3 regions of the Paenibacillus sp. OAS669 genome follow, and region 3 is predicted to be linked to each of the others. Evidence: riboswitches for the same ligand, from Rfam matches in the RefSeq annotation. Region 3 holds a riboswitch; each other region holds the start of a gene.
The links. Region 3 has a riboswitch for cyclic di-GMP ahead of GGC63_RS10150 (methyl-accepting chemotaxis protein). Riboswitches for the same ligand answer to the same signal wherever they lie in the genome.

Region 1 (5,623 bases), on a different contig from region 3:
TTTGTAATCATCCTTCACTTTGTCCGGATCGGCCTTCTCATTCACCTCGGTATACACCTCGGATTCATAAGCTACCTGATCGGTTTTGCCGCCGTAGCCAACCAAGGCCTCAACATAGGTGAAAAGCGGTTCGCCCGAGCTGTCCTTGGCTTCACGCAGCATCGCTTCAATCTGCTTCGTCTGCTGGTCGTTGCTCTCAAAGGAAGTCTCGTAAGGCAGCTTGATTTGAAAATACATTTGCCGTTCTGCCTGACTGTTCGGCATAAAGCTGACGGCCAAATTAGGCATGACGGCCGCCAGTGTGACGACCAGCAAAAGGCCGGAGATAACCAGCGTTTTGATCCGGTGGGTCAGGCTCCATTTCAACACTTTTTCATAAAAAGCTTGTACCGGTCCGCGCTTGTTCTCATCATGATGCTTGATGCTTCCGCCGCGGATCACCAGCAGCTTGGCCATCATCGGGATCACTGTCAGCGCCACCAGAAGGGATGCAAGCAGGGCGCAGGCAAGCGTAATGGCAAACGGTCTGAAAAATTCACCGGCGATGCCGCTCACCATCCCGATCGGAGCAAATACCCCGACGGTTGCCAGCGTGGATGATGTGATAGCCATTGATACTTGCTTGGTCGCAAGCTTGATTACCGATTCGTTGCGCTCATGCGCTTTTTGCAGCGCGGCGTATATGTTCTCGATGACCACGATACTGTCGTCGACGACACGCCCGACCGCTATGAACATACCGCCAAGCGTCATGATGTTAAGAGTAATATTAAGCTGAGACATCGCGAGCAAGGTAATTAATATGGACAACGGGATGGATACTAGTACGATCAACGTCATACGAACATTTCGCAGGAACAACAGAATCATCAAGGAGGCGAGCAGCGCCCCGGATATGCCTTCCTTCAGCATGCCGGTTACGGATTCTTTGACTTCGTCTGCACTGTTGTATACGGCTTTGAAGGTCACGCCAGGCACCGATTGCTGCCACTCTGCGATCAGCTTGTCCGTATCGTTGGAGAAATCAACGGCATTCGCGCTCTTCGTCTTGTACAAATGAACGCCGATAGCCGGCTTCCCATCCAGGCGGGAGTTAAAGGTAGAATCGGTTACCGCCTTAATCTTGGCGATCTCCTTCAGCGTAATCGTGCTGCCGCTGCCTGTAGTCAGCTCCATCTGCTCCAAGCCAAACAGGCTGTCGAGATTGCCGGTGACCCGCGCCATCTTCGTGTTGCCGTCAAACTCGACGGAGCCGATTGGCCCGTTGGACAAAGCGCTGCGCAGCGAGGCCGTCACTTGCGCCGGGGTCAAGCCAAAGCTGTTCAATGCATCCGCATCCAGCTGAATATCCATGGTCGTTTCTCTGGCACCGATGGAATCCAGATGGTCAATGCCCGGCATCGCTTCAAAGCCTGGCTTGATTTTGTCCTCATAGAGCTGATCCAGCTCCGTCTGGCTCATGCCGTTGTCGGCATTGATCGCCAAGTAATAGGCAGGTATCGAAGCAAAGCCGAAGGTGGATACCTTGGGTCTATCCGCCGTAGCAGGCAGCTGCACTTCCTGCACCAGACTTTCCAAGTCCTGCTTCTTTTTATCTGTGTCTACATTTTGCTTGAATTGGACGATGATGGTGGATACGTTATCGCTTGAGGTAGACGTCAGCGAATCAAGATCCTCGATATTGGCCACCTTATCCTCTATAGGCTTCGTGACCTCTTCCATCACATCCTTAGGCGGACCTTGGTAGGTGGTGGAAATTAAGACTACCGGAAAGGATACGTCCGGCATGTTCTCCACTTTCAATGTAGATGCTGAGTACAAGCCTCCGCCCATCAATATGGCTATCATGATGAACACCGCAGCTACATTTTTCATGGAGAAGCTGGTCAGTTTGTTCATTGGGTTCCCTCCTAAGAGCTTTACGCAGTAAAGCTTGCATCGTAAGCATTTTCTTAGCTTTGCGAAGCAAAGCTGACTTCGTAAGCATTTGCTTAGTTTTGCAGGGCAAAACTTACTTCGTAAGCGGTACTGAACTTTGCTTTATAAGCGTCGGCATCCACGTTATGCCCGGACGAATGACGACAGGGCACATTCGATTTCTTCGATTAAAGTACACCACGAATATGAACGGAGCATGAACAAACCCCTCTCGGCTCCTTATTTAACCGTTGGTAAGTTATTGCAGGTATATGTGCATACAAAAAAACCGCAAGCTTAATCGCTTGCAGTTCCTCTTTTATGGATTCAGTTATTCAGGAAGCCGACTTGGGAAAGGTCAGCATAAATACAGTTTCCTTATCCGTACTGGAGAACGAGATCTCCCCGTCATTTTTATGCATAATTTGCTTGCAAATCGTAAGCCCTAGGCCCGTTCCATTCGTTTTGTTGGTAACAAATGGGACAAATAGCGATTTGGCCAGCTCCGCCGGAATAGGAGGACCGTTATTCGTAATGTGAATATAGGCTTTACGCTGGTCCTCGAAGGCGGATATCTTCATTTTTTTATCGTACTTCGCTTGAGAGAGCGCATCGATACCATTATTAATCAAATTGTTCAGCACCTGTTGGATTCCCAGCCTCTGAACGCGAAGGGTCATATGTTCCGGAATTTTAACGCACAGATTGACATTTTCATTAATTAGTCGAGGGCGCAGCAACGACAGGTTGTATTCCAGCATCTGCTTGACGGAGATCGGCTCCTTCTCTTCTTCCACCATAGGCTTCTTGGAGAAGCTGAGAAATCCGGTCACCTGCATATGCATATTGTTGCATTCATCCTCTATGAACTCCAAATAGGAGTCTATCTTCTCTTTTGGCAGAGAATGGATATTAGAACGAAGCAGTTTAATAAACCCTTTAATAGAAGTTAAAGGGTTGCGAATTTCGTGCGCCATGCTGGCGGCCATTTTCCCGATCAGATTCATCCGGTCGTCGTGAAGCTGGTGAATAGCCGTATCTTTTTCTATCATTGAAGCCAATGTAATCTGCCAATAATGCTTGCATAGGATTCCCTCGAAATCGTCGATTCGAAGACAAATTTGGTGATACAAGGTTGCCGGCAGCGAATCTCCGAGTACATCCAGCAAGGCGCGGCGCCATGAGTGAGAGCATTGAATAATATCAATAATTTGAAGCCCCAATTCCTCGAACCTTCCGCACCAATCGTCAACCAATTGCCGAATCGGATGCTGCTCCGGGGGAATATGAAGATCGGTAATATAATCAAAATAGATGTCGCCCCTGCGCATCATATTGGATACATTATACCCGCGTAAAATCTGCTCCTCCATCAGCTTCTGCCACTGCTCAATAACCTGTGACTTCTTATCCCTTACATGCTTTAACAAAGGCTCTGCATCCATAAAAGAAAACCCGCCTATATATAGGAGTGTGATATTACATAACATATCATAAAGAGATCGGAAGTCCAATGCTCAAAACTATAGGACTTTATATACATTTTGTCTCATAGGAATAGTATACATTATTATGCGGAAATATAAATATGAAATTCTCCGATGGTTTCCAGACTAAGAGGAATACTGAACACTTCGCCCCCCCAATGGTTTGCAGCTCCGTTAATGAGGCTCGGCGGTGTAATATCGACTTCGATCCCCTGCTGAAACAGCAAGGTGCTGGCATTTCCGCTAATCATATTCCCCAGCTCGCCGACCGCGCTCTGGCACATCTCATCAAAATGCGTGAGGGGATAGCCGCCCATCATCCCGGATACCATCCGTAAAGCAACCGTCTCGGGAATACCAAAAATAATATCCTTTTGCAGCTGGCCCAGAATCCCGATTTTGAGCCAAACGTAATCCTCCGTGTATTGGATCGTTCTCATACTAAGCTGCCCGACAATGGGTTTAATTTGGATCAGCGTTTCAATGACATGAAGTGAAGAAGTTAAGAACGGGTTCACGAAGTTTGCTTGCACATGATACAGCCCCTTTACAAAGAAAGTTATAAGAATTAAAAAAAACTGCCCGAAATTGGGCAGTCTTGTTTTTGCAAAACTTAGAACCTATGCGCCGTTTTCGGTAACCCAGCCGCCATAGGAATGCTCCTTTAGGCCTGTGGCTTTGCGTCCCTGCCTTTCGGCAAGTTTGCCATTATCGATTTGTCATGGTGATTATATAGCCAAACTACATCCATTGTAGCATACAAGCTGGCAAAATAGTACTTGTTTTCCTATAGCACCAACCGTATCTCCATGACTTTACTACTATATCCGGCTATTTGTAAAGAGGCCAAATTCATATGAGTACCCGCCAAATGGTGAAGAACCTATTTCAGTCCCGTTAATGCAATGCCGCGGATAATATGCTTTTGAAACAACAGGAATACGGCGATTAGCGGAAGCACCGAGACACTTGCTCCTGTCATAATCATCGCCCAGCTGCTGCTGTCCTTCTGTTCGCTCGAGAAGAAGGAAATGCCCACCGGAATGGTTAATCGTTCGGGCGACTGGGTCACAATAAGCGGCCAAATAAAAGCGTTCCAGCTGGATAAAAAAGTAAGTATTCCTAACGCAGCCAGCGCGGGACGAACAAGAGGCACCGCAATACGCACCATGATGCTCCATTCATTCAAACCGTCGACTCTGGCTGCGTCCAGCAGCTCTTGAGGAACCTGCTCCATAAATTGCTTCATCAGGAAAATGCCGAAAGCCGACATGATCCCGGGAAACAAAATCCCCGTATACGTATCTACCCAATCCAGTTGAACAGAGGCGATATACCAGGGGATGATCAGCATCTCCGTAGGCACCATCATCGTGCTTAAGATGGCGATAAAGATAACCTGCTTGCCGTGAAATGAAAATCGGGCCAGAATATAGCCTGCTACCGTATCAAACAGCGCCACGCTTGCCGTCGTTATGCAGGCCACGACCAGGCTGTTCAGCATCCAGTCGGCGAACGGGGATTGGACGAACAAGGCCGCATAATTATCAAGGGTCATCGTCTCCGGAATCAGCTGCAAGGAGAATACGTCCTTCGGCAGCTTCAAGGAGGTGGCGATCATCCACACAAAAGGAAATACCATTCCCACTGTTCCGATGCTGAGTACGATATGAAGCAGAACTATAGTAGCCCCGAACCGGCGCCTCTTGTTCGTTCCACCGGCGTTTCCTGTAACCTTCACTGCCTTCACCCCCTAGGGCCTAATACTCTGTTTTGCTGCTTAATATCTTCATCTGCAGCAGAGACAGCAATAAAATGATGACAAACAGCACCACGGTCGCCGCAGCCGCCTCTCCCATATTGAAATGCTTAAAGGCCATATCGTAGATATACAATACCAGGGAAACCGTCGAGTTCAGCGGACCTCCCAAGGTCATATTCAACACCTGGGTGAACGATTGCAGATAGCTGATGCTGGCAATAATGACGGAGAACACTAGAACCGGGTTGAGCAGCGGTAATGTAATATAACGAAACCTTTGCCAGCGGTTCGCTCCGTCGATGGAAGCTGCATCGTAATACAAGGCCGGGATATTCTCCAGCCCGCTCAAAAAGACGATCATCTGAAACCCGATGCTCTGCCATATCATTGCGGCAATAACAATAAAGATCGCTTGAGACGGAGAGCCCAGGAATAGCTGCGGCTCGAGACCCAGCTT
Region 2 (5,623 bases), 360 kb from region 3:
TCGTGTATACGCGAACCGGCAGCTTTTTGTCGGCGATGTCCTTGATCGATTTCACGCTGTTTTTATCTACGAACGATTTGGAGGCTACCAGCCCCACATAATATTGGTCCATCGAGCCTACAAGAGCACGCAGGTCCTGTTGTTTATCCGTGTAGGCGTTGGTACCCTCATAGGCCCATTTGCTTGTGATACTGAAGGATAACGCAATGTCCGCCTTTTTATCCTTCAGCATGGTCGCGTTGCCGACTCCTCCCGAGAACGGAAGCACGTCCAGGGTGGAATTTTTGAGCACCGGACGCATCATTTCCGCAATGGAAGCGCCATACACATACCATGCGCTGCCCTGCGTATTCGTCGCGAATTTAATATTGGCCGGAATCGTGCTGCTTGGCGCGTTGGAAGCCGGCTGCGCCGCCGGAGTTTTGGCTCCTCCACTGGTGCCGCATCCTGCCGTTGCAACTAACGCGAGACTCAACAAGCCTGCGGTCATAAACTTTTTGCTGAATAATTTCATTACTGCCCCTCCATCAAATGTATTGGTTTAGGCACTACATGCCTTCCCTACTTGGAATAATAACGAACTTCAAACGTTTTGCAGCCGTTAGGCGAAATCCATGGACCATGCTTCATACCGGGAGGTCTGCATGCCACCATGCCTGCCGTAAACTCTTGATTCAAGCTCAAATCAATGATAGAGCCTTCAATAATGTAGAGCTCTTCCCAGAAATCGTGAACCTGAACGCCGTTCGGGGTCGTGTCCGTATTCGGTGCAAAAATAAGGATGCGCGTGGCCACTCCCGAATCCGGATCCTTGGCAATCACTCTTTCTGTCAGCCCTTCCACAGCACTAAAGGGCTTCTCTTCAAATTGTCGGTAATCCGTAAATTCCAGTTCCGGCTTTGCCATCTGCCATACCTCCTCTCATCAAGCTTATTAGCGTTCCACATCAAGTTCTAGCTGTTTCACCCCCAGCCCAAAATAAGTCGGAATTTTCGAAATATTCGGTATTCTGTGTGGTGTATACATGATTTTTTTTTTGGAGGTCCTGACTGATCATGCCACCGTACCCGTTTATCCGATCGATTGTTTCGTTCTCTGAAGATGCTCAACCATGGTTTGAACGGCCGCCTCGGCGTTTCGCTGCTCCAATGTGGACAGGATCTTCCGATGCTCCTGAAGCACTTCTTGCATGCGGTTATTTCTTTTTATCGCCTTAAGACCGATCAATTGCGATAAGTTATGGAAGCTCAGCAGAATCTGTTCTATAAGCTCGAAGCCTGCCAAATGAATCAAAGTGCTGTGGAACTGCTGATCCAAGTGGATAAATGTAACCTCATCATTGTCTCTCATCGCCTTTTCCTGCTGATCGCAGCTGATTTTCAATTGCTTGAGCTGCTGCTCCGTAATGGTCTCGGCGAGCTTCTTCATGACTTCGCTTTCAATAGATGCCCTGACGATAAAAATTTGCTCGATTTCCTTGTCGGTTACTTTCCGAATGGACATCCCTTTTCGCGGAATGGAGGTGATGAGGCCCTCCTTCATTAAATCCAGAAGCGCCTCGCGAACCGGGGTTCTCGATGTGTTCAAAGAGTCGGCCAGCTGTACCTCGGTGAAAACCTCTTTGGAGGAGATATATCCGTTGAGAATCACCTTTTTGATCTCGTTATAGACTCTTTCCTTCGTTGTCGTAGGTTTAACAATCGGGTTCATGTTAAATTTCAACTGAACAACTCCTCACACATCTGGTTATTCCATCCAATTTTATCAATTACTGCATGTACACATCATACGTTAATGCCTAAAGGACGGTCAACCTGTTTTGCGTGGTTTTTTCCTATAAAACGACAAAGCAGGGAAGGGGACTACCGGTACTGATAGTCCGCACTCTTCCTCTTATGCTTGCTTCAGCAACGCTGTCGGCCGGCGCCGTCTTATGCCGCTTCCTGCTGCTACACTTTGAACCGTCCGATCAGCTCCTGAAGCTCCTGCGCCATTTTGCTCAAATCGCCTGCGCTTGCCGTAATTTCTTCCATGGACGCCATTTGCTTCTGGGCAGCTGAGGAAACCTCCTGCGCCAGCCCGGTAGATTCCTTCGCTATGTTCGCGGACTCATCAAGGGAAGCAGATACTTCCTCCGTACCGGCTGCTATTTCTTGAGCGACGGCGGAAATTTCCTGCACCTGATCCGCCACCTCCTGGGCTGCCTTGTAGATGAGGTTGAAGGTTTCCCCCGCATCGGCCACGACCTGAATGCCGGTTTCCACTTCCTTGGCATTTTCATTCATAGCTTCAACCGCAAGAACCGTATCGTTGCGAACTTCCCGGATCAATTCGGTGATTTCGTTCGCGGATTGAGCCGATTGCTCGGCGAGCTTTCTGACTTCCTGGGCGACTACCGCAAAGCCCCGGCCCTGTTCTCCGGCACGCGCAGCTTCGATAGCAGCATTAAGGGCCAAAAGGTTCGTTTGGGCGGAGATTTCCGTTATCAGCTTGATAATGTCGCCGATCTCCTGCGATTTCGCATCCAGACGGTTAATAACTGCAGTACATTCCGTAACCTTGTCGTGGATATTGTCCATCTGGTAGGAGATTTTCTCCACTTGTTCCTTCCCTTTTTCCGACTCCTCCGAGGTTTTTAACGCACTTTCGGCCATGACGGAAGTGCCTTGAGCGATACGCTGTACACCGGTAGCCATTTCTTCCATCGCACTGGCGCTTTGCATGGCTCCATGGGCCTGCACGTCCGCTCCCTCCGCTACCCTCTGTATCGATTGGGCTATCTGCTGGGAAGCGACGGAGTTCTGATCCGCACTGGCGGACAGCTCCTCGAAGGTGGCTGCAAGCTGCTCGGAATTCAGCGAGACTTGCCCGATCAAATTCCTCAAGTTCTCCGTCATGGTGTTAAAGTCCTCAGCCAGCTGTCCTACTTCATTACGCGAACGGACCTGCAAATGCTGCTTCAGATCTCCCTGCGCCAATTGGTTCATCGCTTGTCCTACTCTAACAATGCCTTGAGACATCGTTTGTCCCAGCCACAAAGCGATGGCGATGCCAATAACCATGATGACGAAGGCAATCAGCAGCGTCCGGAGCCACATGCTGTCCAGAGACTCGGTAAATTCAGAATAAGGCGCTGTTACTACCAGCTTCCAGACGCTGTCCGGGATTTGCCTTGCCCCGACCAGATGCTTGGAACCGTCCTCTTGAATGTAGCCGATAAACGGCTCCTGCATTTGCAAAAATTGCTCATAGCCGGCTTTCTGCTCGGGTGTCGCTGCCGTTTCCAGAATGTTCTCCGTCAGCACCTTGCTCGCATCCGGATGAGCCAAAATATCGCCTTTATCGTTAACCATGTAGGCATAGCCGGTTTTGCCGAACTGAATGCGCTGAACGATGGCTGCGATTTGCTCGCGTCCGATGGCGCCCGTAATGACGCCGGTTACGGTACCATTAGCGTCACGGAGAGGAGCAGCGACGTTCATGATCATGCTGTTATCGGCCTTGGAAATCATCGGCTCGCTGATCAGCGTTTTCCCCGTTAACGCCTCCTTATAATAATCACGGGAGCTGATATCGAACTTGGTGCCGAGAGCCTTCTTCTCAATCTGCTGCCCCTGCCCCTGCGTATCAAAAAGCGAAAACCGCAGGAAATCGGAGTTTCTCGATAAATAACCCTGCAGCACGCCGACACGCTCGTCAAACGAATTGCCTTTCACAAAAGCGGGCAAACCGGTGATTCCATTTGCCTCCGCCGTCACTCTGTCGCGCCATTGTGTAATGAGCTGCGCATTTAGTTCCAGCTGCTGGCTGACGTTCAATTCAATATCCTGCTTGAGCATATCCGCAGACGACTTGTACATAAAGCCGCCGACGACGGCTACCGTTACAAAAATAACGGCAATAACGGCAAGCATGAGCTGCAGTTTGAAGCTCCTCCAGGTTTGACTCTGGAAAATGACTGACATTCGTTTGGTTTTCATAGTCCTCTCCCCAACTTTTAATAAAAAATGGCTATTCAAAAATTGAATAGCCAAAATATACAAACATCCTCTGTTTTGGCAACCCGGCTATCATAGTTTCCTTATTCAGCATCGAAACCTTAGACCCGTGGCTTTGTGTCTCCATCTTTCGAATGGGTTTACCTTTTTGCTTATGAAATTGTCAGTTACAGGAACGCAGTCTTGTCTCAACATCACCTCTAGCTGCCGTTGTACTAATACGCTTGCGAGCTTATGTAGGTCTTTGGATGCACGTAGGAGCAATGAAATATTTTACTTTTGTATACATAGTACATAATACTCAATACTACAGTCAATACATTTTTTGACAATCCATTTGTTCTTTCGACAAGAATGCCAGTAAATGTTTGGAATCTTGTCAAAAAAACGTATGTGATTCCGTTCCTATAAATCCGCGCTAAAGAAGAAGCTGTCCTTGAAAAATCAGCTGACTATCGCTCTGAAGAACTGGATATACCTTCCTAATGAAACAAAAAAAACCGCTTGTTCAGCGGATTTTAGTCATAAAAATAAGTTTATTTTCAATATTGTTCCAAAATAGGACTATATTGTCCCATCCTCCTCGACCGCAAACTCAAAATCATCCAAATCATACACCTGGACCTGAATCGCCGCCTCGATTACCTTTTCAATAAAATCCGGCTGATCCGTCAAAATCGGCACCTGCTCTTTTATGGATGTCAAAATCAGCTCCGTTTCGATCGGATCGAACGCTTCGCCAAACTCTTCGTTGTCGTAAGAGTTTACCATTGTTAACGTTACCGCATCATTGATCGGCATCGGTGGACTTTTGGCCCAAGGAACATTCACGGCGCGCTCCATTCTTTTCCGGTTCAACGGCTCCTCCAGCAGCCCGATCAGCTCGGCAATTTTCCCTCTTACATGCGCTTCATCTCTTGCATCCGGCATGATCGGTTCCTTGCTGTCCTTCAGCTCATACAGCTCCCGAATCGTGGTGTAAGGAACGAGGTATTCTACCGGTTGGCTCGGAACGAGCATTTCTCCATACACAGCAAGCATCACAGCCTCTATGACAAAGCTTTTGGGCATCGCTCCGTCCCCCTCTCTATCTGTAATGACTTTTCTTAGATTGTAACGCTCTAATATCCCATTATAGCATTAATGCAGCCTTAACACATCCGAACAAGGCCCTTCCATGCAAATAGGCCCGGCAATCCGGGCCATTGGCCTTCATTGCCGGGCTTAGCGTATACCGTCTTAAGTCAATACACGAGCAACGGACGGAAGCCATCAGCGGGCTTCGTTCTGCAGGATCCAGACCCCTTTGGACGGAAGCTCCGATAGGCCCGTATGCTCCTTTCCTTCCAACAGGTCGCGATATACCGCTTCGCCCAGATCAATTGCCGTTGAACGGTCGTTATGATTAAGCACGAAGGTAAACTGCCGGCCTTCTTTGTTTCGGCGGGTCACCTCAACGCCCTCCGGAGCCACAAGAAGCGGCTCAATTCCGCTCTCCTTGCAAAGACTGAACAGAAGATGGTCCATAAATTCGGCGTCCGGACTCGTTGCGACGTACCATGCCTCTCCCTGTCCGAACCGGTTACGGGTTAAAGCAGGCATGCCTTGATAAAAGTCCGAGCCGT
Region 3 (5,623 bases):
TGATACCGAATGCCTAGCATCGCGGCAAGATGTACGCCTTTGTCCTTTGCAGCTGCATAAACCTCGCGCAGCATAGCCAAGTCGTCCAGAGTCGTCGCAATCGGCTTTTCAACAAACACGTGGATGCCTCGCCGCAGCGCCTCCGCTGTAATTCGGGCATGGTCGTGAAAATGACACGCGACTGCAACCATATCCGGTTCGACTTCATCCAGCAGCTTTAGGTAATCCTCATAAACGGAGGGCGAATGACCCTCCTTGTTTGCGGTATGAATGACCTTGTCCAGCGTCTCCCCTGCGGATCCGACGGATACGGCGGCCAGCGTGACGTCCGGCAGCTCGCGCAGCCCGCCGAATACATAATTAATGTGCCCGGTAGCACCGATTATCGCTACTTTCATAATAGACACCTCTATTCTTATTTTGTAACGGCAGTTGCGTCGTTGTTGCTTATTAATAAGCTATCATGTCCCGTTGGCCCAACGCTTTTTAGCTCAAGTCGTTAATTTAGCATAGACCACAAAGAAGATCATCAATTCTCCAATGATGATGGTATTGGGCATTATGAATAACAAATCCGCTGCAAAAAATACGCCAAGCATTCCTAAGAATAACACCAAATGAGAGATCCGCAATCTTTGATGGCTGTGTCTATATCTGTGGAAGACCAGCGAGGTGGAAAAGAAGTAGAGCAATACCGATCCAAAAATAAAGCATAGCATATATTTATAATGCAGCTGTTCCAAAAATAACAGTTGGATCGAAGCAGCGATCATGCACAGGGATGAATAAACAAATAAATGGCCATAGATGATCGTCTGGCCTGCTGTCTCCAGCGTCTTGTCCACCTTTTTTTCGACATTGTCAAAATACTGCCACCACATCGCGATAATAAATAGAAACGTGAGCAATGCAAATAAAATCGTCTGCCATGTCCAATGGCTCGACTGCAATACGGAAAGGATGCTGACGACCGATTCGCCTAGAAGAATGAGTGTAAACAAGGAGAAGCGTTCTAATAAATGGTGCGTATGGATCGGGCTTTTGACCAAGAACTTCCGGCCGATTAAGGGGAGTAACATATCTACAGCAATTCCCGCGTACAAAACGGCATAACGAATCCAGGAGTCAAAGAATAATGATAAAGCTGAGATCACCAAACCTACCCAGAAGCTGCTTCCTAAAAAACGGGCCGTGGTCCTTCTTCCGGCTTCCTCTTTCTTATGGACCGAAAGATATTGGACGGCGGTCATAGCTCTTAAACCCACATAACCTGTTAAGAATGGAACGTAGTACTGGTCAAAATCGACCGACAGGCTGGCTGTCATGATCAATACAAAAAATAATTGCAGAATCAGCAAGATTCGGTGGGAAAAGATATCTTGCCCGAACCGGTTGACAAAGAGCGACTGCCCTACCCATGCCCACCAGATTGGAACGAAGATGAGGAAAAATTTCGTTAAGTATTCTGCCGGAATGGAGCCGGATTCGGTATGCAGCAAGACATGACCTGCCTTTGAAACGGCTGCTACAAAAAGTAAATCATAAAACAGCTCCAGCCAGGTCACCTTTTTATCGGCAATCGCTGCATGGAGTTGGTGCCCCTTAGTGTGTTCCTTCATTATTATGCTCCTTTGCTTTTTGTATGAGCTGAGCCCTCCATCAGATTTTGTCTGCTACCCCTATCTTAAATGATGCAGCCGATTATGAATAGGATAATATGCAAAAACCGCTGCCGGTTAAAGAACCAACAGCGGTTTGATATGTATCCCCTCCGGCTGGGGGCAATTAGCTCTTAAAGCGCAAAGTCATCTCGTGCAGCTCTTGAGCCATCCGCGTCAATGCATTCACGGATTCCGAAATTTCTTCCATTGTAGCCAGCTGCTGCTCTGAGGCGGCCGCTACACTTTCCGTCTTCGAGAAGGCGGCTTCTGTAATGCTGCTCATATCATGGAGAGAAGCAGTAATCTCCTCGGTGCCTGCCGACATTTGCTCTGATGCTGCAGAGACCTCCTGCATCTGGTAAGCAACCTGCTGCACCGCATTCATAATGTTGCGGAAAGCTTCTCCCGCTTCCTGCATGATCACGGTTCCGTGCTCTACTTCTTTGCTGCCTTTCTCCATGGCGATCACCGCAGAACGGGTTTCACCTTGAATTTGCTGAATAATCTCCGCGATCTGCTCCGCCGATTGCCGCGACTGCTCCGCCAGCTTCCGAACCTCGTCGGCTACGACGACAAAGCCTCTTCCGTGTTCGCCCGCTCGCGCGGCTTCAATGGCGGCATTCAACGCAAGCAGATTGGTCTGCATCGAAATATCAGTAATAACATCGACAATTTGACCGATTTCATCGGAACGTTTCCCCAGTTGATTAACCACCTTGGCTGAATCGCTCACGGATTCCCGGATCATATCCATTTGGGACATGGCTTTCTGGATCGAAATGTTGCCTTCCTCAGCTTCCTTGGAAGCTTCCATGGACATGGCGGATACGTTGCCCGAAAATTCTGCAATCCGATTGATGCCGGTCGCCATCTCTTCCATTGCTCTCACGCTCTCGGTAGTACTCTGCATCTGCTGATCTGCGCCTCCGGCAATGTCCTGAATGGCCGCAACGACATGATGGGTGGTTTGGGCGGATTGCTCCGAGCTCGCTGCTAATTGCTCCGAGCTTGCAGACAAGTTCTGAGATTCAAAGACGATCTTCGCAATGATTTCTCTAAGGCTCGCGATCATTCCGTTGAAATCCTTCGAAAGAAGACCGATTTCGTCTTTGGATTGGTATGTAGCGTTAACCGTTAAGTCCCCATCCTGCGCTTTAGCCATCAATTGCTGGATACTGCGGACCGGTCTGGTGATCATATTAGCAACGCCATACCCGATCAAGGAGCAAAGAACAACGGCAAGCACTGTAACAACAATGATGATGGAGGTTGCCACCTTGGAGCTTTCAATACTTTTATCGTAAAAGATTTTGGCATCCTCTTCATTGTACTTAACAACGTTCTCCAGGCTTTGAATCATCTCCGCACGGATCGGCTTGAACGAATTTACATATTCCTTATGCGCCGCTTCTTTTTGGTTGGCAACGGCCAATTCATCTACTTTTTTCTTGGCATCGTTGTTTTTAGGGATTAAATCGACGAAGTGCTGGTACTGCTCCTGTGCTCTCGGGGACAACGTGATTTGTTCGAGATTTTTTCGTATAGCCTGATTTTTATCGCGGGTTTGAGTAATTTGCTGTTGAATTTGTTTAATAATCGCTTCATCTTTCGCCAGCAGCAATTCAAGCTGCAAGGAATCCATTTGCGAATTACCGAACAGAAGCCCTTCAACAAGACTATTCGGGATCAAGGTTTCTTCGTACATAACGCGGGCATTGTTAGCCATCTTGTCCATGACGAAATAGCCTGTAATGCCGATAATGAGCAGGAACACGATGGAAAGCCCCAGCATTCCGCCTATTTTCGTTTTGATTCGCAAGTTCTGGATAAACTTCATGATCCAAGCATCCCCCATTGAAATATTTGTGTAATGAGACACTAAACGCTTTATCACTTTAAAGAACTCAAACATTTTGACGCGGCAAAAAAAGTCCATCCCCAAAAAAAGGGATGGACTTCCCCCCATTTTTCGGTGGCCCGGCTGCCGTAGATCAAAATCCTTAGGCCCGAAGCTTTGCGTCCCCCTCTTTCGAGAAGTTTGCCTTTTTCGTGATATGGGTATATCGTTTGGCCAAAGTATAATATAGCGTTTTGAAAAATACAAGACCTCTTTACTAAAACTAAATACTTACTTTACGTACCGAAATGTCGAATTTTAGGATAATCGTCATGGTTGCTCTAGGGAAAATAGGCCTGTAAATGACGTTTTTCCACGAAAATTGTTTCACCCCCTCTATTTCTTTTCGGCATAATTTGACAAAAAATGAAGTCTAGTTTATTCTCTGATTTGTCCGGACAAAACTACTTTTTGGAAACGAGGGGTACATCTTGAAAAAACTTCTTTCAAAATTGGCTTTGTCGAGCTTGGCTATGGCACTTGTATTTACATCCGGTTTAGCTACTGCAGAAGCTAGCAAGGACCCGTCTCACACCAATAATAAAAAGGCTAAAGTCGCCCTGTTGATTCCAGGTTCATCCAAGGATGGCGGTTTTATGGAATCTGCTTACCGCGGATTGGTAAAGGCAGAAGAGGATTTCAGAATCAAAGCGACCTACGTGGAAAATATCCCGCATGATACCGCACAAATCGCGGATGCATTGCGTCAATTGGCTAAGAAAAACCCGGATATGATCATTGCTCATGCAGGGCAAAGCTCGGAAGCAGTAAAGCTCGTAGCCAAAGAATTTCCAAAAATAAAATTTGTGAATACACAAACGAATTTGACCGGCGACAACCTGTCCAGCTATCAAGTTAAGCAGGAAGAATCCGCATGGCTGGCGGGCGCTGCAGCAGGACTTTTGACTAAAACCAACGTAGTTTCCCATATTTCCGGCGCACGCGTAGGTCCCGGCCTAGCGGGACGCGCAGCCTTTGCCGACGGTGTGAAGCACACCAATCCTAACGCAACCCTCCTTACCACGTTTACGGGCAATCAGGAAGATGCTGATCTAGCGAAAAGAGTCGCTCAAGCACAAATTAACGCGGGTTCGGATATGATCTTCACCATGCTGAACATGGCCCGTAACGGCGTTACCGAAGCGGCACGCGAGAACGGCGTATACCAATTCGCTAACGTTCGCGATTATTATGCCGATGCACCTGATGTTTTCATTGGATCTGCGATTTCGGATGCAAGCCTGACTGTATACGGAGCAATTAAAGATTTGACGGAAGGCACATGGAAGCCAAATACGGTGAAAAAAATCGGACTTGAGAATCCGGATGCCGTTCGACTTGTGCTGTCACCTATTGTTCCACAAGATGTGAAGGACAAAATTGCAGCTTTCGCCGATAAAATCCAATCTGGTGAAATTGTGATTCCTACTGAATATACCGGTCCTGAATTTACAAATTATTAAAACCTGCGCTCGGATAACGATACGTTAGGTTTGTACAAAGAGCACTTCTTTTACTCTCGAGAGGGGTAGAGAAGTGCTTTTTATTATTCGATGTAATAAGACGAATGAAGAAGGAAGGTCAACATCTCTCTGTCGGATTTGTCATCTGTTTCTGGAAGAAATATACTAATAATGAGGTTCGAAGAATAATAGTAAAGATGCATCGAAAAAACGGGATTCACATTGCAGATGACAGGGGGATTATATGGAGAGTGCAAATATTTTTACCAACTTTAGACCGATCTATCTATTGTTGATCATTGTTCTTATTGTCTCCTTGCTAGTGATCCTCTTCCAGAAGAAGCACTATCCATTAGTGAATGGATTTACCATCAGCCTTATCCTATGTATTTGTCTACTAGTATCCGCTTTTATGACTTATCAAATAGGAATTCTCTCCGATGCATTATCCATGGGCGGCGACCCTGTTTCTTTTATTATGTTTATTATCGTTGCGATTTTGTCGGTAATTAGTTTGCTGGTGTACCTTGGTAAAAGCAAATGATTCTACTTGGTTATGTTTCAAACTTAATTAGGCAAGCTCGTTTTTTTAAATGAAATAT

Region 1: linked by a shared signal. The riboswitch ahead of GGC63_RS21505 (chemotaxis protein CheX) and the one ahead of GGC63_RS10150 (methyl-accepting chemotaxis protein) in region 3 are both predicted to bind cyclic di-GMP.
Region 2: linked by a shared signal. The riboswitch ahead of GGC63_RS08650 (methyl-accepting chemotaxis protein) and the one ahead of GGC63_RS10150 (methyl-accepting chemotaxis protein) in region 3 are both predicted to bind cyclic di-GMP.

What each region holds. Positions count from the first base shown of each region.
Region 1 is NZ_JADBDR010000010.1:85,235-90,857, reverse strand. It holds gene GGC63_RS21515 (efflux RND transporter permease subunit) at 1-1,899, opposite strand, end outside; gene GGC63_RS21510 (sensor histidine kinase) at 2,253-3,362, opposite strand; gene GGC63_RS21505 (chemotaxis protein CheX) at 3,488-3,937, opposite strand; cyclic di-GMP riboswitch class I at 4,037-4,121, opposite strand; gene GGC63_RS21500 (carbohydrate ABC transporter permease) at 4,288-5,145, opposite strand; gene GGC63_RS21495 (carbohydrate ABC transporter permease) at 5,165-5,623, opposite strand, start outside.
Region 2 is NZ_JADBDR010000003.1:143,380-149,002, reverse strand. It holds gene GGC63_RS08665 (TAXI family TRAP transporter solute-binding subunit) at 1-514, opposite strand, end outside; gene GGC63_RS08660 (cupin) at 562-906, opposite strand; gene GGC63_RS08655 (GntR family transcriptional regulator) at 1,072-1,722, opposite strand; gene GGC63_RS08650 (methyl-accepting chemotaxis protein) at 1,950-3,980, opposite strand; cyclic di-GMP riboswitch class I at 4,055-4,153, opposite strand; gene GGC63_RS08645 (ADP-heptose synthase) at 4,563-5,069, opposite strand; gene GGC63_RS08640 (beta-galactosidase) at 5,271-5,623, opposite strand, start outside.
Region 3 is NZ_JADBDR010000003.1:502,016-507,638, reverse strand. It holds gene GGC63_RS10160 (Gfo/Idh/MocA family protein) at 1-398, opposite strand, end outside; gene GGC63_RS10155 (low temperature requirement protein A) at 492-1,580, opposite strand; gene GGC63_RS10150 (methyl-accepting chemotaxis protein) at 1,786-3,498, opposite strand; cyclic di-GMP riboswitch class I at 3,630-3,714, opposite strand; gene GGC63_RS10145 (BMP family protein) at 3,990-5,021, shown strand; gene GGC63_RS10140 (hypothetical protein) at 5,266-5,565, shown strand; gene GGC63_RS10135 (copper amine oxidase N-terminal domain-containing protein) at 5,589-5,623, opposite strand, start outside.